Linked DNA regions of Bacillus pumilus. The protein of the gene in region 1 interacts with the protein of each later gene in a pairwise test. Links are inferred from orthologs where the notes say so. Each region holds a gene or a part of one and is shown in the gene's direction. Other genes may lie near its edges.

Region 1 (5,758 bases):
GCAGTTTTCCTTAAAAACGCTAAGAAATGTTTTGTGCAAAGAAGAGAACATCACAGCCTCGCAAAGCTTCGATTATTTTTCTTCCGACAAATTTCGTTTAACCTGTATTCTTTCTCTTGATATTGGCTAAATTTTGGACAAGACCTTTTAAAGCGCGACATCCACAAACAGTATAACTCCAACAGTGATCTTCTTTAAGAAGGGAGACAAATATGGAAAAGTTAAACATTGCCGGCGGTGACCCCTTACGCGGGACCGTACATATTAGTGGTGCGAAAAATAGTGCAGTGGCACTGATTCCTGCCACGATTCTCGCTGATTCTCCAGTAACGATTGAGGGCCTTCCGCATATTTCAGATATTGACACATTACGAGATCTGTTAGAAGAGATTGGCGGAAAGGTCACGTTTGAAAAAGGTGAAATGGTCGTCAATCCTGCTTCCATGATCAGTATGCCTCTTCCTAATGGGAAAGTGAAGAAACTGCGTGCGTCTTATTATTTAATGGGCGCTATGCTGGGAAGATTCAAGCAGGCTGTCATTGGGCTGCCAGGAGGGTGCCACTTAGGACCTAGGCCGATCGATCAGCATATCAAAGGCTTTGAAGCACTCGGAGCCGAGGTGACAAACGAACAGGGTGCCATTTATTTGCGCGCTGAAAAATTAGTCGGAGCCCGTATTTACCTTGATGTGGTCAGTGTAGGTGCGACCATCAATATCATGCTGGCAGCCGTACTGGCTGAAGGAAAAACGGTCATTGAAAATGCCGCAAAAGAACCCGAAATTATTGATGTAGCGACACTGCTTGCAAGCATGGGAGCCAAAATCAAAGGTGCGGGTACTGATGTGATTCGAATCGAAGGTGTAGAATCTCTTCATGGCTGTAAGCATTCCATCATCCCTGACCGTATAGAAGCAGGCACATTTTTAATTGCTGGTGCTGCGATGGGAGATGAAGTTGTACTTGATAATGTGATCCCAACTCATTTAGAATCAATTACGGCGAAACTTAGAGAGATGGGGTTCACCATTGAAACGAGCAACGATCAAATGCTGATCGTTGGCAGAAACGAAGGACTCAAGCCTGTCGATATCAAAACCCTTGTGTATCCGGGCTTTCCGACGGACCTTCAGCAGCCGATGACGGCGCTGTTAACAAAGGCGAAAGGCACGAGTGTGGTCACAGATACGATCTACTCAGCCCGCTTTAAGCACATTGACGAATTGCGTCGAATGGGTGCAAACATGAAGGTCGAAGGAAGATCTGCCATTATCACTGGACAAACGCAGCTTCAAGGAGCAAAGGTGAAAGCAAGTGACCTGCGTGCAGGTGCTTGTCTCGTTGTTGCAGGGCTAATGGCAGACGGTGTGACCGAAATCACAGGGCTTGAACATATAGACAGAGGATATAGTTTGCTTGAGAAGAAGCTTGAAGGCTTGGGTGCAACCATCTGGCGTGAAAAGCTGAGTGACCAAGAAATAGAAGAACTTCAAAATTCATAAGGCTTTGACTGTGAGAGGAGATTTGGACAAAAATGGAAAGAAGTTTATCGATGGAACTAGTACGGGTGACAGAAGCAGCCGCATTAAAATCTGCTCGTTGGATGGGAAGAGGATTAAAAGACGAAGCGGATGATGCTGCAACAAGTGCAATGCGTGATGTATTTGATACCATTCCGATGAAAGGAACAGTGGTCATTGGCGAGGGGGAAATGGACGAAGCACCAATGCTTTATATTGGGGAAAAGCTTGGGAACGGATACGGACCTCGCGTGGATGTAGCTGTTGATCCATTAGAAGGAACAAATATTGTGGCAAGTGGCGGCTGGAATGCCTTAGCTGTTATTGCAGTTGCAGATCATGGCAACTTGCTGAATGCACCTGATATGTACATGGATAAGATCGCAGTAGGTCCAGAAGCGGTAGGCTGCATCGACATTGAAGCGCCTGTCATTGACAATCTTCGCGCTGTAGCAAAAGCAAAAAACAAAGATATTGAAGATGTGGTTGCAACGATTTTAAACAGAGATCGACATGAGAAAATCATTGCTGAACTGAGAGAAGCAGGAGCAAGAATCAAACTGATCGATGATGGTGACGTTGCAGGAGCCATTAATACAGCATTTGATCATACAGGTGTTGATATTCTATTTGGTTCAGGCGGAGCGCCCGAAGGTGTCCTTTCTGCTGTTGCGTTAAAGGCACTTGGTGGTGAAATCCACGGAAGGCTTCTTCCTCAAAGTGAAGAAGAACTAAGACGCTGTGAGAAAATGGGGCTAGATGTTGGCAAAGTCCTAAGAATGGAAGACCTCGTGAAAGGCGACGACGCCATTTTTGCAGCGACTGGTGTAACAGACGGTGAGCTATTAAAAGGTGTTCAATTCAAAGGCTCTGTTGGAACAACACATAGCGTTGTTATGCGTGCGAAATCAGGTACAGTTCGTTTCGTAGACGGCAGACATAGCTTAAAGAAAAAACCGAATCTTGTCATTCGTCCGTAATCTGAAAGCGGGTATTTATTACCCGCTTTTCATATAGGTGTCAAATGTATATCATTTTCTTTTTAAAGTTGAATATTCTCTGCAAATGAGGTAAAACTAAAGAGTGCTGCGAAATTTTCTGCGAATTTACTTCTTTTAAGCTTCAACAAGTTTAAATACTGCCGCATCATGACGATATACTCATTATCCTTCTCTATGTTGACAAAGCTCGAGTTCACATTGTTCCTATCTTTACGATAAAACGAGTGGGAGCGTTACCATGAGAGCGAGGTCATTCCATCAAAAACGGAATTAAAAGCTAATCAAATACAATGGTCATGCATTTGTAATGAAATACATTGACTAGAAAAGTGTGGTGTCCATATTGAAAGATGTTTCGATTTCATCTTTGGAAAATATGAAATTAAAAGAGCTGTATGAGCTAGCAAAAAAGTACAAAATCTCTTATTACAGCAAACTAACAAAAAAAGAATTAATCTTTGCCATTTTAAAGGCGAACGCTGAGCAAGAGGATCTCTTATTTATGGAAGGGGTTCTTGAAATTATTCAGTCTGAGGGATTTGGTTTCTTAAGACCAATTAACTACTCCCCAAGTTCTGAAGACATTTATATTTCAGCTTCACAAATCAGACGCTTTGATTTACGAAACGGAGATAAGGTGTCTGGAAAGGTACGACCTCCAAAAGAGAATGAACGCTACTATGGCCTCCTTCATGTCGAAGCGGTAAATGGGGACGACCCAGAATCAGCTAAGGAACGTGTTCACTTTCCTGCACTCACGCCGCTATTCCCTGATCGTCAAATGATTCTTGAAACACAGCCTAATCACCTGTCTACTAGAATTATGGATATGATGGCGCCAGTTGGGTTTGGGCAGCGTGGTTTAATTGTTGCACCGCCTAAGGCTGGGAAAACCATTTTGCTCAAAGAAATTGCCAACAGCATTTCTGAAAATCATCCAGAGTCAGAGCTGATTGTCCTTTTAATTGACGAACGCCCAGAGGAAGTAACAGATATCGAACGTTCTGTTGCAGGGGATGTTGTTAGTTCAACCTTTGACGAAGTACCGGAAAACCACATTAAAGTAGCAGAGCTTGTATTAGAGCGTGCCATGCGTCTTGTCGAACATAAGAAAGATGTCATCATCTTAATGGACAGCATCACAAGGCTTGCTCGTGCGTACAACCTTGTCATCCCGCCAAGCGGCCGAACGCTTTCCGGCGGTATTGATCCAGCGGCTTTCCACCGTCCAAAACGCTTCTTTGGTGCTGCGCGTAACATTGAAGAAGGCGGAAGCTTGACGATTTTAGCCACTGCGCTCGTTGATACGGGATCACGTATGGATGATGTGATTTATGAGGAATTTAAGGGAACGGGGAACATGGAGCTTCATTTGGACCGCTCTCTTGCAGAAAGAAGAATTTTCCCAGCAATCGACATTCGTCGTTCTGGTACGAGAAAAGAAGAACTGCTTGTACCAAAAGAGCATCTTGATCGTTTATGGGCGATGAGAAAATCGATGTCAGATACACCTGACTTTGCTGAGAAGTTCATGCGCAAAATGAGAAAAACAAAGACAAACCAAGAATTTTTCGATATTTTAACGCAAGAATGGAAACAAGCGAACATGTCTGCATCAAGAAGATAGCTTGTTGAAAAAATACATTTGCAATCATAGACTCACACTGTTATAATTTCATCATGTGCGTTTCAGAATTTATTCTGAGATATTAACTCTGTTTCCGAATTGGATTCAGGGCGGAAGGAGATGACAGTAGATGAAAACAGGAATTCATCCTAACTACAAAAAAGCTACAGTCAAATGCGCTTGTGGAAATGAGTTTGAAACTGGATCAGTAAAAGAAGAGGTACGCATCGAGATTTGCTCTGAGTGCCATCCTTTCTATACAGGCCGTCAAAAATTCGCTTCTGCTGATGGACGTGTTGACCGCTTTAACAAAAAATACGGTCTTAAGTAATAATAGATACAATAAACAGGCAGGAATCCGTTCTTGCCTGTTTTTTTACGTGGATTGATGGAACTTTAAAACGGGGGAGAAGACCTTATGTATGTGATGAAACAAAGCGGTTGGCTTGAAGTCATCTGCGGAAGTATGTTTTCTGGAAAGTCGGAAGAATTGATTCGGAGAGCCAAAAGGGCCACCTTTGCCAAACAAGAAGTAAAAATATTCAAACCAGCGATTGATAACCGATATAGTACAAGCTCAGTTGTTTCACATAACGGTTCATCGGTCGATGGGATTGCAGTAGCCTCACCAAAAGACATAATAACGCACATATCAGAAAGAACCGATGTCATTGGCATAGATGAGGTGCAATTTTTTGATGAGACAATCATTGACATTGTCACTCAATTGGCTGATAAAGGTTACCGAGTCATTGTTGCAGGCCTTGATCAAGACTTCAGAGGAGAGCCATTTGGTGTTGTTCCGCATTTAATGGCATGTGCAGAGCTTGTAACAAAACTTCAAGCAGTTTGTTCGGTATGCGGCTCCCCAGCGAGTAGAACACAACGCTTGATCGACGGTAAACCCGCATCCTATGATGATCCCATTATTTTAGTAGGTGCGCAGGAATCATACGAAGCACGATGCAGACATCACCATGAAGTACCAAGACTTGACGTTGGTACAACACTTGACAATTAAAAAAATAGCAAATGCCGCTGTGTTTCGTTTTTTGAGATTTTGGCTGAACACCCATCATTTGTACTTAAATAAATTAAATAACGCTACGAAAAAATTATCTAATTTTCAACGCTTGCGTTTTAGTATAAGCAGGCATAAAATGACTAACTGTAGTGTAAAGCATTTTAACGAAAAGTTCGATTTCTTGTCATAATTTTTTTGATTAAGGATTATTCTCCTTAATCGTTCTTTGAATTAATAGTTCACTTTATTTATATTTTAGAAAGAGGGTAGTTTTTGATGAACAACGTGAAGAAAACAAAAGAAGGGTACCTCGAAACCACTTTGACAGGTAAAGATGTATTATCGATTCCAACGTTGAACAAAGGCGTTGCTTTTTCTGAAGAAGAAAGACAAGAGCTTGGACTAGAAGGCTTACTTCCTCCAACTGTTCTCACTTTAGAACAACAAGCGGAGAGAGCGTACAAGCAATTCCTAGCACAGCCAGATCGTCTTCGTCAAAACGTATACTTAAGTGATTTGCAAAACCGTAACGAAGTATTGTTCTATAAGCTTATATCAGACAAGCTTCGTGAAATGCTTCCTGTTG
Region 2 (5,832 bases), 1.2 Mb from region 1 along the record:
CATAGTCTAACAGTATATCTTCCTAGAAGGAGGTAACTGATATGTGGGGATGCCCTTATCCTTACCCTGCGTGTTCGCCTTATCCAGCTCAAGGAGCAGGAATCGGTTACGCTTTTCTTGTTGTATTCCTTGTGGTTATTTTGGTCGTAGGTGGAGGGTTATGGTTTTGGAATGAACAGCCTTGCAAATAAGACACCTCTTCTTTACTTGAGAAGGGGTGTTTTTTACGGAAAATAGTAGTAAGCCTATAGCGCAAGTGATATAATATCAGTCACCTGAGTTTAAAAAAGAGAATGCTCGGGAGGCATGGTTCCTGTGATATGGAATTAAGAGGAAACAGAGAGCATATGCCCGAGCGAACGTCTTTTCATTTCTGTCTCAATTAATTCAATGAAGTCGCGATTTAAGTTCATTTCATTTGCTTTATAATACGATTCTATAAGTAAATCATCTGACAGCTTTTTCATACTAGAAACCCATATGATGGGAAAAACACCTCCCCTGAAAAAGTTGGCATAAAACTTGAGGAAAAGACATATCATCATAGGTTGATCGAATGTCTCTGAAGTACCTTTAATCTACCATGAATGGGAAACAAGAACAATCGTTCTGTTATCCACATGGTGAAGTGGATAACTTGTGGGTAGAGTGTTTATAATTGAATGAAAGCGTGATGAAATATAGGTGGATAATGTGTGTAAAATTATCCACAACTGTTGAAGGTCCTCGTCATATGTCGAAAACTTTTTCATTGTATTCGATAGACAGACAAATTGTGATTTGATTCGACACTATCGCTGAAAAACCAATGGAAGAAAGGGTGCAAATTGTGCTAAAGAAGTATTTCTTACCGGATGAATTTGTGAAAAGCATTTTCCACATTTCACCGCAAAAACTAAAAGAACGAAATGTAAAAGGAATTATTACCGATTTAGATAACACACTAGTAGAATGGGATCGTCCAAGTGCGACGCCCCGCTTAATTGAATGGTTTCAAGAAATGAAGGATCACGGGATACAAGTGACGATTGTATCGAACAATAATGAAAAAAGGGTCAAGCTTTTTTCTGAACCAGTTCATATTCCGTTTATTTATAAAGCGAAAAAGCCGATGGGAAGAGCTTTTAATAAGGCCGTCGCTGATATGCAATTGAAAAAAGAAGATGTGGTTGTCATTGGGGATCAGCTCATGACCGATGTTCTAGGCGGGAATCGTCACGGCTTCCATACGATTTTGGTCGTCCCTGTTGCTGCCTCAGACGGATTTATCACTAAGTTTAACAGGCAGATTGAACGCAGAATTTTAGGAGCCTTAAAGCGTAAGGGCCACATTCAGTGGGAGGAAGAGTAATAATGGAAAAGGTTGTTTGTATTGGCTGCGGTGTAGCCATTCAGACGGAAGATAAAGATCAATTAGGATATGCGCCGGCAGCATCTCTATTGAAAGAAGATGTGATCTGTCAGCGCTGTTTTAGGTTAAAGAACTACAATGAAATACAAGATGTTTCTTTAACAGAAGACGACTTTTTAAATATATTGCACAGTATCGGAGAGACAGATTCTCTGATTGTCAAGGTCGTTGATATTTTTGACTTTAACGGAAGCTGGATTAATGGGCTGAGTCGTATTGTCGGTGGTAACCCGATTTTACTCGTCGGCAACAAAGTAGATATTTTACCGAAATCCGTGAAAAAAGATCGTTTAATTCATTGGATGAAACGGGAAGCGAAAGAAAACGGATTGAACCCGATCGATGTTTTCTTAATCAGTGCAAGCAGAGGTCAGGGCGTACCTGAGGTGATGGAAGCGATCGATCATTACCGCGAAGGAAGAAATGTCTATGTCGTCGGCTGTACGAATGTTGGGAAATCCACATTTATCAATCGAATCATCAAAGAAGTATCTGGTAAAGAGAACGTGATCACCACATCCCAATATCCAGGTACAACACTTGATGCCATTGAGATCCCGCTTGATGACGGATCTGCTCTATTTGATACGCCGGGCATTATCAACCGTCATCAAATGGCGCACTATGTCAGTAAAAATGACTTGAAGATCTTAACGCCGAAAAAAGAATTGAAACCGAGAACGTTCCAATTAAATGAAGCTCAAACGCTTTATTTTGGCGGGCTTGCTCGATTTGATTATGTAAAAGGCGGCAGAACGTCATTTGTCTGCTATATGCCAAATGAGCTGAACATACACAGAACAAAGTTAGAGAACGCAGATGATTTATATGAAAAACATGCCGGTGAACTGCTATCACCGCCATCAAAAGAGGGGATGGAAGATTTTCCTCCACTCGTTCCACATACCTTTACCATTGATCAGCCGAAAATGGATATCGTCTTCTCAGGCTTAGGGTGGATCACGGCAAATGATGCAGGTAAGCAAATCAAAGTCTATGCGCCAAAAGGCGTGCATGTGTTTATGAGACGTTCGTTAATTTAAATGTTCAGAGGGGGAGAGACCTTGAAACCTTTATACGGAGTAATCGGTAACCCTGTTGGCCATTCAATGTCTCCGGATATTCATAATGCAGCATTAAAGGATGCTGGAATTGATGGACATTATCATGGCTTTCAAGTAGAAAATGATGACCTGAAAGATGCCATTAGCGGTATGAAAGCCTTAGGAATCAGCGGCTTTAACGTCACTGTTCCGCACAAGGTAGACATCATGCAGTACCTGGACAAAATTGATGTGACAGCTGAACGCCTGCGTGCAGTCAATACGGTGCGGCTCGAAGGAGGTCAGCTCGTCGGGTACAACACAGATGGGGAGGGCTTTCTTCATTCATTGCTTGAAGCCTTGGATCAGCCTTTATCAGAGCTGTCATTTCTAATGATTGGTGCTGGCGGAGCGGCAAATGCGATTTATACGACAATCGCTGACTATGCACCGAAAAGCTTTGATATCACCAATCGTACCATTGAAAAAGCGGAGGCTTTAATTGAAAGTGCAAATGGGAACTTCACTTCTAGTGCCATTACATTAAAGACGGCGGAAGAGCAGCTTGGGGAATATGATGTCATCATCCATACAACCTCAATTGGTATGCACCCGAATGTTGAAGAAACCCCGATTTCTTTAGTAAACGCAAAAAAAAACAGCGGTTGTTTGTGATATTGTGTATAATCCAATAGAAACAAAACTGCTCAGAGAAGCAGCCGGGTTAGGTTTGAAAACAGTAGATGGTGTCGGCATGTTTGTTGGACAAGCAGCTAGAGCCTTTGAACTGTGGACAGGCATCACGCCTGACGCAAGAAAAATGAAGTCAATTGTGATACAGAAATTAGGAGGAACACCATGTTAAAAGGGAAACAAAAACGTTTTTTACGTGCAAAAGCACATCATTTATCACCTATTTTTCAAGTAGGAAAAGGCGGGGTAAATGACAATATGATCAAGCAAATTTCCGAGGCGCTTGAAGTAAGAGAATTGTTAAAGGTCAGCATATTACAAAACTGCGACGAGGACAAAACGGAAGTTGCGAAAGCACTTGTCAAAGGTGCAAAAGCTGAACTTGTTCAAACGATCGGAAATGTGATTGTCCTTTATAAAGAATCAAAGGAAAATAAACAAATTAAGCTGCCGTAAAGGTGGATGTGATATGAAAAAAATAGGGTTGTTTGGCGGTACGTTTGATCCTCCTCATAATGGGCATTTGCTGATGGCAAATGAAGTGCGTTTTCAAGTAGGGCTTGATGAAATTTGGTTTATCCCAAATCACAAGCCTCCTCATAAAACAGACCGGAAGCGAGCAGATAGTCGTCACCGGGTGAAAATGGTGGATGCGGCGATCCAGTCAAATCCACATTTTCGATTGGAGCTCATTGAAATGGAGCGAGAGGGTCCATCTTATACAGTAGATACGGTGGAGCTTTTAAAGAAGCATCATCCTGAAGATGAGTTCTTTTTTATGATTGGAGCGGACATGGTCGAGTATTTGCCAAAATGGCATCGGATAGATGATTTGCTTCAGATGATTACTTTTATTGGGATGAAAAGACCGGGTTATACCCGAAATACGACATATCCTCTTTTATTTGCAGATGTTCCAGCTTTTGATGTATCATCGACATTGATTAGGCAGCGAATCATGCAGGAAAAACCTGTCGATTATTTGATACCGAAAGCTGTTGAGCGTTATATAAAGGAGCATCACTTATATGAATCGTGAAGAAGCATTAAGCTGTGTCAAAGAGCAGTTAACAGAGCATAGATATACACATACACTCGGGGTTATGGAGACAGCTATTTCTTTAGCGGAACGGTTCGGTGCAGATGTGAAAAAAGCAGAGATCGCCGCTATTTTTCATGATTATGCGAAATTTAGACCAAAGGATGAAATGAAGGGGATTATCCAGCAGGAACAGATGAACCCTCTATTGCTGGAATATTCGCCCGAGCTTTGGCATGCCCCGGTTGGTGCCTATTTGGTTAAAAAGGAAGCAGCTATTAACGACCAAGATATTTTAACGGCCATTGAATTTCATACATCAGGCAGACCAAACATGACATTACTTGAAAAGGTCATTTATGTCGCTGATTATATCGAACCAGGACGTCATTTCCCTGGTGTTGAAGAAGTAAGAGAGTTAGCAGAGCAAGATTTAGATAGCGCACTGATTCAGTCACTAAAAAACACGATCAGCTTTTTATTGAAAAAGAACCAGCCAGTCTATCCAGATACGCTTGCGACTTACAACTCACTTGTGCATAAGAACAATTAAGGAGGAATTTGGATGGATTCATCATCAATTTTAAACGTCGCGGCAGGAGCATGCGATGATAAACGGGCTGAGGATATTATTGCCCTTAATATGCAAGGAATCTCACTTGTTGCCGATTATTTTCTCATTTGTCACGGGAACTCTGATAAACAAGTGCAGGCCATTGCAAGAGAAGTAAAACATCTTGCAGAGGAAAGTGGAATCGAAGTGAAGAAGATGGAGGGCTTTGATGAAGCAAGATGGGTATTGATTGATCTTGGTGATGTCATTGCTCATGTGTTCCACAAAGAAGAAAGAGGATACTACAACCTAGAGAAGTTATGGGGAGATGCGCCGAGAGAAACGCTTTCACTTGGCATTAACTCATGATTTATCAAGGGTTTGCAGGTGTGTATGACGAGCTCATGACACATGCACCTTATGATGAATGGGTTCAGTGGATCCAGCAGAATATCAAACCGAATGCTGCCATTATTGATGTTGGCTGTGGAACTGGAGAGATTTCTCTTCGGTTAGCTGAAAAGGGTCACGCAGTCACAGGAATTGACCTCAGTGAAGAAATGCTGGCTTTCGCGCAGCAAAAAGCACAGGCGAAAAAGCAGTCCATTCAATTTTTACATCAAGATATGAGAGAGCTGACGGGTTTTGAGCAAGTCTTTCAAGCGGCGGTTATATGCTGTGATTCCTTGAATTACTTAAAAAACGAAAATGACGTCAAAAAAACCTTTAAAAACATGTTTCAGCTTTTAGAGGCAGATGGGGTTTTACTCTTTGATGTTCATACTCCTTATAAAATGGAAGAGGTATTCCCAGGTTCGACTTATGCCGATCAAGATGAAGAGATCAGCTATATTTGGCAGAGTGATAAAGGGGATGACATGTATTCGGTCATTCACGATTTAAGCTTTTTTGTAAAGGACGGAGACGTGTATCAGCGTTATGATGAGACACATGAACAGCGTACATTTCCATTTGAGACCTATGCGGCGTTCCTTGAGTCCGCTGGCTTTGAACAAATAGAAGTGACCGCTGATTTTACAAATGAAGCGCCCAGGGAATTCGCCGAAAGATATTTCATTTCAGCTAAGAAGCC
Region 3 (5,621 bases), 3.3 Mb from region 1 along the record:
ATTATGTGATTGGGAAAAATGCAGTGATTGAAACACTGAAGTCAGATCGGGAGTTATACAAGCTCTGGATGGCAGAAAACACTGTAAAAGGACAAGCCCAGCAGGTCATTGAACTCGCAAAAAAACAAAATATCACCATTCAGTATGTTCCGAGGAAAAAGCTTGATCAAATGGTAACAGGTCAGCACCAGGGAATCGTTGCACAAGTAGCAGCATATGAATATGCAGAATTGGACGATCTATATCAAATCGCTGAACAGCGGAATGAACAGCCATTTTTTCTTATCTTAGATGAAATTGAAGACCCGCATAATTTAGGTTCCATTATGCGTACAGCAGATGCTGTAGGTGCACATGGGATTGTGATTCCGAAAAGGAGAGCGGTCGGCTTAACGACAACCGTTGCCAAAGCATCCACTGGGGCGATTGAACATATTCCTGTTGCCAAAGTCACCAACCTTTCAAGAGCTCTTGATGAGATGAAAGAAAGAGGAATCTGGGTTGCGGGAACAGATGCGTCTGCCAAACAGGATTACAGACAATTTGATGGCACGATGCCGCTTGCTCTCGTGATTGGCAGTGAAGGAAAAGGGATTGGCCGATTGATCAAAGAAAAGTGTGATTTTCTGATTAAGCTGCCTATGGCCGGAAAGGTCACTTCGTTAAACGCGTCAGTTGCCGCTAGTCTATTGATGTATGAAGTGTATCGAAAACGTTATCCGTTAGGAGAATAGAGATGGACATCCTCTTAGTCGATGGATACAACATGATAGGTGCTTGGCCACGGCTGCAGCACTTAAAGGAAAACAGCTTTGAAGAAGCCAGAGACATACTGATTCAAAATTTAGCAGAATATCAAGCATACACAGGGTATCGAGTCATTGTTGTATTCGATGCCCATATGGTCAAAGGAATCGAAAAAAAGCGGATCAATCACCGAGTAGAGGTCATCTTTACGAGAGAGAATGAAACAGCTGATGAGCGGATTGAAAAGCTTGCCCAGGATTTGAATAATATTCGGACGCAGATTCATGTGGCGACCTCAGACTTTACAGAACAATGGGCAATCTTTGGACAAGGAGCTCTTCGAAAGTCGGCTCGAGAGCTTTTAAGAGAGATTGAAGTGATCGAACGAAAGATTGAAACGAGAGTCAAAAAGATTACTTCTGATAAACCAGCATCCAAGATTGAATTGTCAGAAGATGTATTGAAAACGTTTGAAAAATGGCGGCGTGGGAATCTAGAATAGCTTGACGATATTTCAACCATTAATGTATAATATTTCTATCTAGGTGCGGTCGGGGGGATCGAAGTGAATCTAAACAACAGCAAGGATAAATCCATCAGAGAGCAATTTTGCCAGTTGGAAGATGAACAAGTCATTGAAAGGGTTCATGTCGGAGATAGTGATGCGCTAGATTACTTAATAACGAAATACCGCAATTTTGTACGTGCAAAAGCAAGATCTTATTTCTTGATTGGAGCGGATCGAGAGGACATTGTCCAAGAGGGGATGATCGGACTTTATAAGTCTATCCGCGATTTCAGAGAGGACAAGCTTACTTCATTTAAGGCTTTTGCAGAATTATGTATTACCCGCCAAATTATCACCGCAATTAAAACAGCTACTCGCCAAAAACATATCCCGTTAAATTCCTATGTATCATTAGATAAGCCAATATATGATGAAGAATCAGACAGAACATTATTGGACGTCATTTCCGGTGCTAAAGCGCTTAACCCAGAAGATTTAATCATTAGCAAAGAAGAATTTGATGATATCGAAATGAAGATGGGTGAACTACTAAGCGAGCTGGAAAGAAAGGTTCTTGTGCTTTACCTTGATGGCAGATCCTATCAAGAGATTTCTGAAGATTTAAACCGTCATGTGAAATCAATTGATAACGCACTCCAAAGAGTAAAGAGAAAATTAGAGAAATATTTAGAGCTTCGCGAGATTAGTCTCTAATCAAACCTATATTGACAGCTTTTTCGACACTGTGATAAGGTACTAAGGAAATGATGTCGAGAAAATAGGTGTAAATATGAGGAAAAAGATTACTCTAGCCTGTAAAGACTGCGGAAGCCGCAATTATACGACAATGAAAAGTGATGCTTCAGCAGCTGAAAGATTAGAAGTTAAGAAATATTGCAAGACTTGTAATTCACATAAAACACATTTAGAAACGAAGTAAGATTTGCGTTCTTTAATCTGTGGAGGTCTTTTACAATGCGTATTATCAGTTTCTTAAAAAGTGTCGGGAAAGAAATGAAGAAGGTCAGCTGGCCAAAGAAAAACGAAATGATTCGTTACACAATCACTGTTATTTTAACAGTCGTATTCTTTGCAATCTTTTTCTCTTTTCTTGATATAGGAATCTCACAATTAATCGAATTAATTCATTAATACTTGAATAATGGTCTGCTGAACGTGCTATAATAGATCATAATATGACTTGCCAAAAAACCCGTTTTACGGGTTTTTTCAATTGCTTGAAAATATTTACCGGTACTCGAGATTCGTCAAATAGACATTACGAAATGTGGGGAGGGAAGGACTAAATAGTCCTGAACGAAATGGAAAAGAATTGGTATGTTGTGCATACGTACTCTGGCTATGAAAACAAAGTAAAAGCGAACTTGGAAAAGCGTGTTGAATCAATGGGCATGCAAGATAAGATCTTCCGCGTTGTTGTACCAGAAGAAGAAGAAACAGATATTAAAAATGGTAAGAAAAAAGTTGTCAAAAAGAAAGTATTCCCTGGCTATGTCCTAGTGGAAATCGTGATGACTGACGACTCTTGGTATGTTGTTCGTAATACACCAGGTGTCACAGGATTCGTTGGATCAGCTGGATCAGGCTCAAAGCCGACAGCGCTTTTGCCAGGCGAAGCTGAAACCATTCTGAAGAGAATGGGTCTTGAAGAACGCAAAACAGAAATCGACTTTGAATTGAAAGAAACAGTCAAGGTCATCGACGGACCATTTGCGAACTTCACAGGCTCTATCGAAGAGATTGATTACGATAAAAGCAAAGTCAAAGTATTCGTTAATATGTTTGGTAGAGAAACACCCGTGGAACTTGAGTTCACGCAGATCGATAAATTGTAATTCAAAAGAGCTTGAAATGAGTGTATAGAAGTGGTAATATAGCAAAGGTACGTCTTGAGTTCGCTCAAGATCGCTAGCTAGTTATTTCGTCATTCATATAAAGAATGAAGTTGTTGAGTGGGAGGGGGATTCCCCTATTACCACATCACGGACTTTAAGGAGGTGTGTCTCGTGGCTAAAAAAGTAGTTAAAGTTGTTAAATTGCAAATTCCTGCTGGAAAAGCTAACCCAGCTCCACCAGTTGGACCTGCACTAGGTCAAGCCGGTGTTAATATCATGGGATTCTGTAAGGAGTTTAATGCTCGTACAGCTGACCAAGCTGGTCTTATCATTCCTGTTGAAATTTCGGTTTTTGAAGACCGTTCATTTACATTTATTACTAAAACTCCACCTGCTGCAGTTTTACTTAAAAAAGCAGCTGGTATTGAGTCTGGTTCTGGTGAACCTAACCGTAATAAAGTGGCAACTGTTAAGCGTGATAAAGTACGCGAAATCGCGGAAACAAAAATGCCTGACTTAAACGCTGCTAGCGTTGAATCAGCTATGCGCATGGTTGAAGGTACTGCACGCAGTATGGGTATTGTCATCGAAGATTAATTTATTGTCTTGTTGGGTTGCGAGTTTGGTTTTGACAAGTTCGCAACCCTTATTCGTGGGAGGTTATTCCGCTAAAACCACATAAGGAGGATTTTTATAATGGCTAAAAAAGGTAAAAAGTATGTAGAAGCTGCTAAGCTAATCGAACGTACTAAAGCGTATGATGTAGCTGAAGCTGTTTCTCTTACAAAAAAAGCAAATACAGCGAAATTTGATGCGACTGTAGAAGTTGCTTTTCGTTTGGGCGTAGACCCTCGTAAAAACGACCAACAAATCCGCGGTGCAGTTGTACTTCCTAACGGAACTGGTAAAACTCAACGCGTTCTTGTGTTCGCTAAAGGCGAAAAAGCAAAAGAAGCAGAAGCTGCTGGAGCAGACTACGTTGGAGATTCTGATTACATCACTAAAATCCAACAAGGCTGGTTCGATTTCGATGTAATCGTTGCAACACCTGACATGATGGGTGAAGTTGGTAAGATCGGTCGTGTACTTGGACCAAAAGGTCTTATGCCAAACCCTAAAACAGGAACTGTTACATTTGAAGTAGAAAAAGCAATCAATGAAATCAAAGCTGGTAAAGTAGAATACCGCGTTGATAAAGCTGGTAACATCCACGCGCCAATCGGAAAGGTTTCTTTCGAGGACGAAAAGCTTGTTGAGAACTTTGCAACAATCTATGACACAATCCTTAAAGCAAAACCTGCAGCGGCTAAAGGTGTATACGTGAAAAACGTTTCTGTTACATCTACTATGGGCCCTGGTGTGAAAGTGGATCCATCTTCTTTCTCTGCAAAATAAATCTTGACTTATCACAATCATTTTGATAATATCAAAATGTTGTAAAATAGAATATGTCCATTTATACCGTAGACAGCAGGGGCCTTATGGCTTAATTAACCCGCCGAGGTGTATATGTCACAGTCTTACGTTAACGTATGCTTGTATATACAGCCTCCATGTCTTAATGGAGGCTTTTTATATGGAGAACCGTTCGTTAGGAACGTGATGGCCTGATCGGTATAAGTGTTACACAAACAATGTACAGGAGGTGTAACCATGAGCAATGCAATCGATACAAAAAAAGTTGTCGTTGATGAAATTACTTCTAAATTTAAAGACAGTATGTCTACTGTAATTGTAGATTACCGCGGTCTTTCAGTTTCTGAAGTGACTGAACTTCGTAAACAGCTTCGTGACGCTGGCGTAGAATTCAAAGTTTACAAAAACACTTTGACTCGCCGTGCAGTTGAACAAGTTGAACTAACAGGTTTAAACGATTTCTTAACAGGTCCAAACGCTATCGCATTCAGTAACGAAGATGTTATCGCACCTGCGAAAATCATCAACGAATTTGCGAAAAGCCACGAAGCTTTAGAAATCAAAGCTGGTGTCATCGAAGGAAACGTAGCGACTGTAGAAGAAGTGAAGGCTCTTGCGGAACTTCCGTCTCGCGAAGGCTTACTATCTATGTTGCTTAGCGTTCTTCAAGCTCCAGTTCGTAACCTTGCTCTTGCTACTAAAGCAGTTGCAGATCAAAAAGAAGAACAAGGCGCTTAATGCGTACTTAACGTAAAAAACTTAAAATGGAGGAATTACAAATGGCTTTAAATATCGAAGAAATCATTGCTTCAGTTAAAGAAGCAACTGTACTTGAGTTAAACGACTTAGTAAAAGCAATCGAAGAAGAATTTGGCGTAACTGCTGCTGCTCCTGTAGCTGTAGCTGCAGCTGGTGGTGCCGCTGCTGAAGAGAAAACTGATTTTGATCTAGTACTTGCTGGTGCTGGAGACCAAAAAATCAAAGTTATCAAAGTGGTTCGTGAAATCACTGGTCTTGGCTTGAAAGAAGCTAAAGAACTTGTTGACAACACTCCAAAACCACTTAAAGAAGGTATTGCTAAAGAAGAAGCTGAA
Region 4 (5,767 bases), 1.8 Mb from region 1 along the record:
TAACATCACGGCGCCAATGGCTTCTGAAAAAATAGCCACAGCTAGAAAAAGATATCCGAGGATCATGATTATCCCTCCTCTAATAGGTGTAAAATCCGATGAAGTAAAAGGGTTTTTTCCTCTCGGTTCAGCGGTTCAAGCTGAAACATTTCTGAAAACCATATTCCATCACATGAAAGGCGGATCAGCTGGCTCAATGCAGGGTCATTGATTTCCTCAGCTGCTTTCGCTTTGAACTCTGCATAAAAATCACGCCAAGGGTTCAATAACGCTTCATCAAATGACATGGTGGCCAGCATGCTTGTACATAACTGGGTCGTGTTTTGCATATCAAGATCATTTAATGTCGCCAAAATATATGCACGTACATAAGGAGCCTTTTCGTTTTTGTATGTTTCCTGATACGACTCAAGCTGCTGACGAAAGCAGACAACTGCGTGCTCATTCATTTTTTGGATGAGCTCTTCCTTGCTTGAAAAATGATAAAGCAGGCCGGCCTTGGTCATATGTGCATGCTCTGCTACCTTCTGAAGGGTAAGCTGACTTAATCCTTCTTTTAAAATCGTACGAGCAGCTGCCTCAAAAATTTGCTCTTTTTTGGTTTTAGACATAAAAAAAACACCTACTTTACTGAACGGTCGGTAAAGTAAATGTTAACCCATGAAAAACTAGTGTGTCAATCGATTCATTTTATGAAAGGTTGTTTTCACTTAAAAGTCATATCTAATAATAAGGGTATGGTCCATATGGCGGGTACGGAGGCGGATAAGGGTACCCATAGCCATAGCCTGGTGCAAGCAGGGACCCAGCAAGTAGTCCTCCAGCAAAACCACCTAAAAATGGAGGTCCAAAAAATCCAGGTCTCCCAAACCCAAATCCAGGTCTTCCAAACCCAGGGCCTCCAAATCCAAATCCAGGTCTTCCAAATCCAAAAGGTCTTCTCATGTCTTCTTGCATAAATGGCGGTGCATCAAAATAATTCATAAAAAAGGCTCCTCTCACATAAAATCACTGTAACTGACATCAGTGTATTCGATTGGCCTATATGTGTTTGGATGAACGCCTATTATAAGGAGGAATGTTAAAAATGGGCCTGTATCCATCTGATTGGGCAAAATGCCCGCCGCATGCTCATGCCTATAAAGCACGAACGGATGTAACAGAAGAGCATTATCATTTAATAGAAGGTATTTCTCAGCCTGTCAATGGGAGCAATACCGATCAGCATACTCATTACTATCGCGGGGTCACCTCTTTTGAGAGAGGGCATTTCCACAGATACTACGGCGTCACAGGGCCTGCGATACCGAGATTAGATGGTACGCACTATCACGAGATTGAGGAAGTCACGTTTTCAGCCTATAACGATTCTGTCCCCATTCCATACGGAGGAGTCGTCTATAGTCCGGACGAAGAGCGGCCGACGCATACGCACCGGTTAAAAGGAAAGACATATGAAGTGGTCGGAAATGAACCACTCGGCTGGTGATAGGCCCTATATAGGAGAGAAAGAGAAGTTATGCTATACTGTAGGCAGTTTGTAAAAGAGAGTGATGTTATGAAAAAAACGAAACAACCAGTGATTGTATTAGTAGGACCGACGGCTGTCGGCAAAACAAAACTGAGCATTCATATAGCCAAAGCATTTAATGGAGAAATTATCAGTGGTGATTCTATGCAGATTTATAAAGGAATGGACATTGGAACAGCTAAAATCACCCCTGAAGAAATGGATGGTGTCCCGCACCACTTAATTGATATTAAAGAGCCAGATGAATCTTTTTCTACAGCTGAATTTCAGCAACTAGTCCGTATGAAAATCAAAGAGATTGCCGCTAGAGGGAAAACACCCATGATTGTCGGCGGAACAGGTTTGTATATCCAATCTGTTTTATATGATTACACATTTACCGATGAGAAAAGTGACCCTGCTTTTAGAGAAGAAATGGCGCTGTTTGAACAGCAGCATGGCTCCCTTCAGCTGCACGAAAAGCTAAAAGCAGTAGACCCTGATGCTGCAAAAGTCATTCATCCGAATAATGTCCGCCGCGTGATCCGGGCGCTGGAAGTGATCCATACAACAGGTCAGAAAATGTCGGAGATGCAAAATGGTCATCAAGAAGTTCCTCTTTATGATACAGCCTTCATTGGGCTCAAAATGGATCGAGAGCTTTTGTACGAGCGCATTCACCAAAGAATTGATATGATGATAGATGAAGGCTTAATTGAGGAAGTGAGCGCACTTTATCAATCTGGCTTGAAGGATTGTCAATCGGTTCAAGCGATTGGTTATAAAGAGTTGTATGCGTATTTTCAAGGTGACTGCTCACTTGATGAAGCTATCCAGCAATTAAAGCAAAATTCCCGTAGATATGCGAAGCGTCAGTTCACGTGGTTCCGTAATAAAATGGATGTCACTTGGTTCGACATGACACCGCCTTGCCACTTTTCAGACAAAAAAGAGGAAATTTTCGCATATATAGCAGGAAAGCTTGGACTTAAAGCGAAACTGTAGTTATCAGAATCAAGGAGGACGAAACATGAAACCGATTAATATTCAGGACCAATTTTTGAATCAAATTCGTAAAGACAATACATTTGTTACAGTATTCTTACTGAATGGCTTTCAGCTTCGCGGTCAAGTGAAAGGCTTTGACAATTTCACGGTGCTGCTTGAAACAGAAGGGAAGCAGCAGCTTATTTATAAACACGCCATTTCTACATTTGCACCTCAAAAGAATGTAAATCTAGAATTAGAATAGGATATGTTCGACCTAATAGCCCCATGCATCTGCGAATAAACCGGCCGGAACCCGCTACGTTTTTTGTCAGTGCAGAGGGGCTATTTTGCATGCCATGAAACTTTTCTGCCTATTCTGCGTATAATCCCTTATTGGATATGAAGAAAGGTGAGGGAAGCGATATGGAAAATGCAGAGCTTGAATTAAGAAGGATTAGAGTGATCCTTCTATTGATTGGGATTGTTGTCTTATTTGGATCATGCGCCATTTCAAACATTGAATCAAGACAGGAAAGCTGGCATAACTATTCTAATCAAGATGATCATGGACATATAGATGGCCTATTACAATCAGCTGTTGCACTAAAAAATAATCACTTTGCTGTTGTGAAAGATGATGAAGTACATGTGTACCGGTTTGATGAAAAAGAGGGAGAACTCACCCTTATTAAAACAAAATACATAGATGAGTGGGACGAAGATTATGATGATGATGACGATTCTGTAGAAGAGTAAGCACGTAAATTTACAAATGAATGTGAAGTCGCTACACTATAATCATGCATCAGACATCTAGACAGAAAAGGATGAGTTCATGACACACAAAATTAAAATTAATCATTGGGAACAAACTTGTGAAGACGACTCCTGTTTTGAATATGGAACAAGCGTTTCTGTAAATGGGAAAGAATTAGTCAGAGAAGCTTCAATCGTCTCTGCGCTTGAAGCGGTGCTAAAAGAATTAGGTGTTGAAGTGGAAATTACAGAAGTGTCAGAAGATTTACAGTGCGATGCCTACAAAAAATAAAACAAAAAGTCTAGTCTACTAAGCGATTTTTTTTCGTGTTATGATAGATTTCGGTTTCAGTTGAATAGAGAGTAGAGCAGTCTATTTTTAGATCCTGTTCTGCTCTATTTATTTGAACGTACGAGTTCGGCTATGAATGTTCGGCCGGGTTGGTTGATTTTTTTCGTTTCGAACATCTATATGTTGTGTTTTGAAAAAACATAGTATACTATATATAGTGAATAACGAAATGATCAACAATACTAAAAACTAGGTCGTGATGGAATTGATTCAAATCGTATTTGATTCAAAAACAGGAAATGTTCAACGCTTTTTGGACAAGACCCCTTTTACAGACAAACGAAAATTGACTGGAGAAGAGTTTTTGGATACGCCGTTTATTCTCGTCACCTTTACGACAGGATTTGGACAAGTCCCTAGTACTACTCAATCCTTTTTAGAGAAAAATGCTCACCTTTTACTAGGTGTAGCGGTGAGTGGAAACAAAGTATGGGGAGATAATTTTGCCAAAAGCGCCGATACGATTTCTAAACAATATCAAGTTCCTATTTTGCACACCTTTGAACTAAGCGGAACAAAAAGGGATGTTGAATTGTTTACACAGGAGGTAGAAAGAATTGTCACAAAATCAGGTTCCAAAGTGGATACAATTAAATAACGAGATTATGATTCAAAAAGAAGGAAAGTTTCAGTTCGATAAGGACAAAGAAGCTGTACATAGTTATTTCGTAGATTATATTAATCAAAACACAGTCTTCTTTCACAACTTAGAAGAGAAGATTGATTACTTAATAGAAAACGACTACTATGAGGAAGAATTTTTAAGACAATACAGCATGGCAGATATTAAAGAGGTATTCGAAGCTGCATATGCGAAGAAATTTAGATTCCCATCATTCATGAGTGCGTTTAAGTTTTACAACGACTACGCACTGAAAACAAATGATAAAAAGAAAATCCTTGAACGCTATGAAGACCGCATTTCAGTTGTAGCGCTTTTCTTTGCGGGCGGAGATAAAGAAAAAGCCCTTGAGTTTGTAGAACTGATGATCAATCAGGAATACCAGCCAAGTACACCAACATTCTTAAACGCTGGACGTAAAAGACGCGGTGAGCTTGTGAGCTGCTTCTTGCTTGAAGTGAATGACTCATTAAACGATATTTCAAGAGCGATTGATATTTCAATGCAGCTTTCAAAATTAGGCGGCGGCGTCAGCTTGAACTTGTCAAAGCTTCGTGCAAAAGGCGAAGCAATTAAAGATGTTGAAAACGCGACAAAAGGTGTCGTCGGCGTGATGAAGCTTCTTGATAATGCATTCAGATATGCAGATCAAATGGGACAAAGACAAGGATCAGGTAGTGCCTACCTTAATATTTTCCACAGAGATATTAATGATTTCTTAGATACAAAAAAAATCTCTGCAGATGAAGATGTGCGTGTGAAAACATTGTCCATCGGTGTCGTCATCCCGGATAAATTTATCGAGCTTGCCAGAGAAGATAAAACAGCTTACACCTTCTATCCGCACACAGTCTATAAAGAATATGGACAGCATCTTGATGAGATGGACATGGAAGAAATGTATGATGAGCTTGTAGAAAACCCGAAAATCAAAAAAGAAAAAGTCAATCCGAGAAAGCTTCTTGAAAAATTGGCTGTTCTTCGCTCAGAATCTGGCTATCCATATATCATGTTCCAAGATAATGTGAATAGAGAGCATGCATTAAACCATATTTCACGAGTGAAATTCTCAAACCTTTGCTCAGAAGTGCTTCAAGCTTCAGAGGTCTCTTCTTACGCGGACTATGATCAAGAAGATGAAATTGGTCTTGATATTTCTTGTAACCTTGGTTCATTAAATATCATGAATGTCATGAAAAACAAATCGATCGAAAAAACGGTCAAACTAGCAACAGACTCACTCACGCTTGTATCTGAAACAACAGATATTCGCAATGCACCGGCTGTTCGAAAAGCGAACAAAGCGATGAAATCAATCGGACTTGGTGCGATGAACCTTCACGGGTATTTGGCTCAAAACCAAATGGCCTATGAAAGTGAAGAAGCAAGAGATTTCGCGAATACGTTCTTTATGATGGTGAACTACTATTCAATTAAACGTTCAAGTGAGCTTGCAAAAGAAAAAGGAGAAACATTCCATCGTTATGAAGGCTCTGGCTACGCAACGGGCGAGTACTTCAATAAATACGTGGAGAAT

The links.
Region 2: the proteins of rho (region 1) and yhbY interact in binary tests that used the Escherichia coli proteins (3 or more experiments, as listed by UniProt). The link is inferred for Bacillus pumilus from one-to-one orthologs.
Region 3: the proteins of rho (region 1) and nusG interact in binary tests that used the Escherichia coli proteins (3 or more experiments, as listed by UniProt). The link is inferred for Bacillus pumilus from one-to-one orthologs.
Region 4: the proteins of rho (region 1) and hfq interact in binary tests that used the Escherichia coli proteins (3 or more experiments, as listed by UniProt). The link is inferred for Bacillus pumilus from one-to-one orthologs.

What each region holds. Positions count from the first base shown.
Region 1 is NZ_LT906438.1:3,463,359-3,469,116, reverse strand. What follows is about bases 2,116-5,006. They hold rho (transcription termination factor Rho), read left to right. Parts: upstream 2,116-2,864; coding sequence 2,865-4,148; downstream 4,149-5,006. Other genes in these bases: CKW02_RS18130 (thymidine kinase), read left to right, coding at 4,567-5,006; rpmE (50S ribosomal protein L31), read left to right, coding at 4,279-4,479; glpX (class II fructose-bisphosphatase), read left to right, coding at 2,116-2,500. In the rest of the region: CKW02_RS18150 (UDP-N-acetylglucosamine 1-carboxyvinyltransferase), read left to right, coding at 213-1,502; more of glpX, read left to right, coding at 1,535-2,115; more of CKW02_RS18130, read left to right, coding at 5,007-5,169; malS (oxaloacetate-decarboxylating malate dehydrogenase), read left to right, coding at 5,449-5,758. UniProt on the Escherichia coli protein: Facilitates transcription termination by a mechanism that involves Rho binding to the nascent RNA, activation of Rho's RNA-dependent ATPase activity, and release of the mRNA from the DNA template.
Region 2 is NZ_LT906438.1:2,309,574-2,315,405, reverse strand. Bases 1,993-4,957 are described here. They hold yhbY (ribosome assembly RNA-binding protein YhbY), read left to right. Parts: upstream 1,993-3,312; coding sequence 3,313-3,603; downstream 3,604-4,957. Other genes in these bases: rsfS (ribosome silencing factor), read left to right, coding at 4,752-4,957; yqeK (bis(5'-nucleosyl)-tetraphosphatase (symmetrical) YqeK), read left to right, coding at 4,176-4,739; CKW02_RS11855 (nicotinate-nucleotide adenylyltransferase), read left to right, coding at 3,617-4,186; yqeH (ribosome biogenesis GTPase YqeH), read left to right, coding at 1,993-2,454. Outside these bases: CKW02_RS11880 (sporulation histidine kinase inhibitor Sda), read right to left, coding at 327-467; CKW02_RS11875 (YqeG family HAD IIIA-type phosphatase), read left to right, coding at 830-1,351; more of yqeH, read left to right, coding at 1,354-1,992; more of rsfS, read left to right, coding at 4,958-5,108; CKW02_RS11840 (class I SAM-dependent DNA methyltransferase), read left to right, coding at 5,105-5,832.
Region 3 is NZ_LT906438.1:118,456-124,076, forward strand. What follows is about bases 1,591-4,344. They hold nusG (transcription termination/antitermination protein NusG), read left to right. Parts: upstream 1,591-2,577; coding sequence 2,578-3,111; downstream 3,112-4,344. Other genes in these bases: sigH (RNA polymerase sporulation sigma factor SigH), read left to right, coding at 1,591-1,969; rpmG (50S ribosomal protein L33), read left to right, coding at 2,046-2,195; secE (preprotein translocase subunit SecE), read left to right, coding at 2,231-2,407; rplK (50S ribosomal protein L11), read left to right, coding at 3,283-3,708; rplA (50S ribosomal protein L1), read left to right, coding at 3,808-4,344. Outside these bases: CKW02_RS00630 (Mini-ribonuclease 3), read left to right, coding at 1-1; 23S rRNA (guanosine(2251)-2'-O)-methyltransferase RlmB, read left to right, coding at 1-734; rae1 (ribosome-dependent mRNA decay endonuclease Rae1/YacP), read left to right, coding at 737-1,249; more of sigH, read left to right, coding at 1,313-1,590; more of rplA, read left to right, coding at 4,345-4,506; rplJ (50S ribosomal protein L10), read left to right, coding at 4,765-5,265; rplL (50S ribosomal protein L7/L12), read left to right, coding at 5,307-5,621. UniProt on the Escherichia coli protein: Part of the processive rRNA transcription and antitermination complex (rrnTAC). The complex forms an RNA-chaperone ring around the RNA exit tunnel of RNA polymerase (RNAP).
Region 4 is NZ_LT906438.1:1,702,353-1,708,119, forward strand. What follows is about bases 1,252-4,151. They hold hfq (RNA chaperone Hfq), read left to right. Parts: upstream 1,252-2,540; coding sequence 2,541-2,762; downstream 2,763-4,151. Other genes in these bases: CKW02_RS08550 (YmaF family protein), read left to right, coding at 1,252-1,489; miaA (tRNA (adenosine(37)-N6)-dimethylallyltransferase MiaA), read left to right, coding at 1,559-2,515; CKW02_RS08565 (YmzC family protein), read left to right, coding at 2,924-3,256; CKW02_RS08570 (hypothetical protein), read left to right, coding at 3,336-3,548; nrdI (class Ib ribonucleoside-diphosphate reductase assembly flavoprotein NrdI), read left to right, coding at 3,814-4,151. Outside these bases: erbA (SMR family multidrug efflux transporter EbrA), read right to left, coding at 1-66; CKW02_RS08540 (TetR/AcrR family transcriptional regulator), read right to left, coding at 69-611; CKW02_RS08545 (hypothetical protein), read right to left, coding at 724-984; more of CKW02_RS08550, read left to right, coding at 1,088-1,251; more of nrdI, read left to right, coding at 4,152-4,206; nrdE (class 1b ribonucleoside-diphosphate reductase subunit alpha), read left to right, coding at 4,166-5,767. UniProt on the Escherichia coli protein: RNA chaperone that binds small regulatory RNA (sRNAs) and mRNAs to facilitate mRNA translational regulation in response to envelope stress, environmental stress and changes in metabolite concentrations.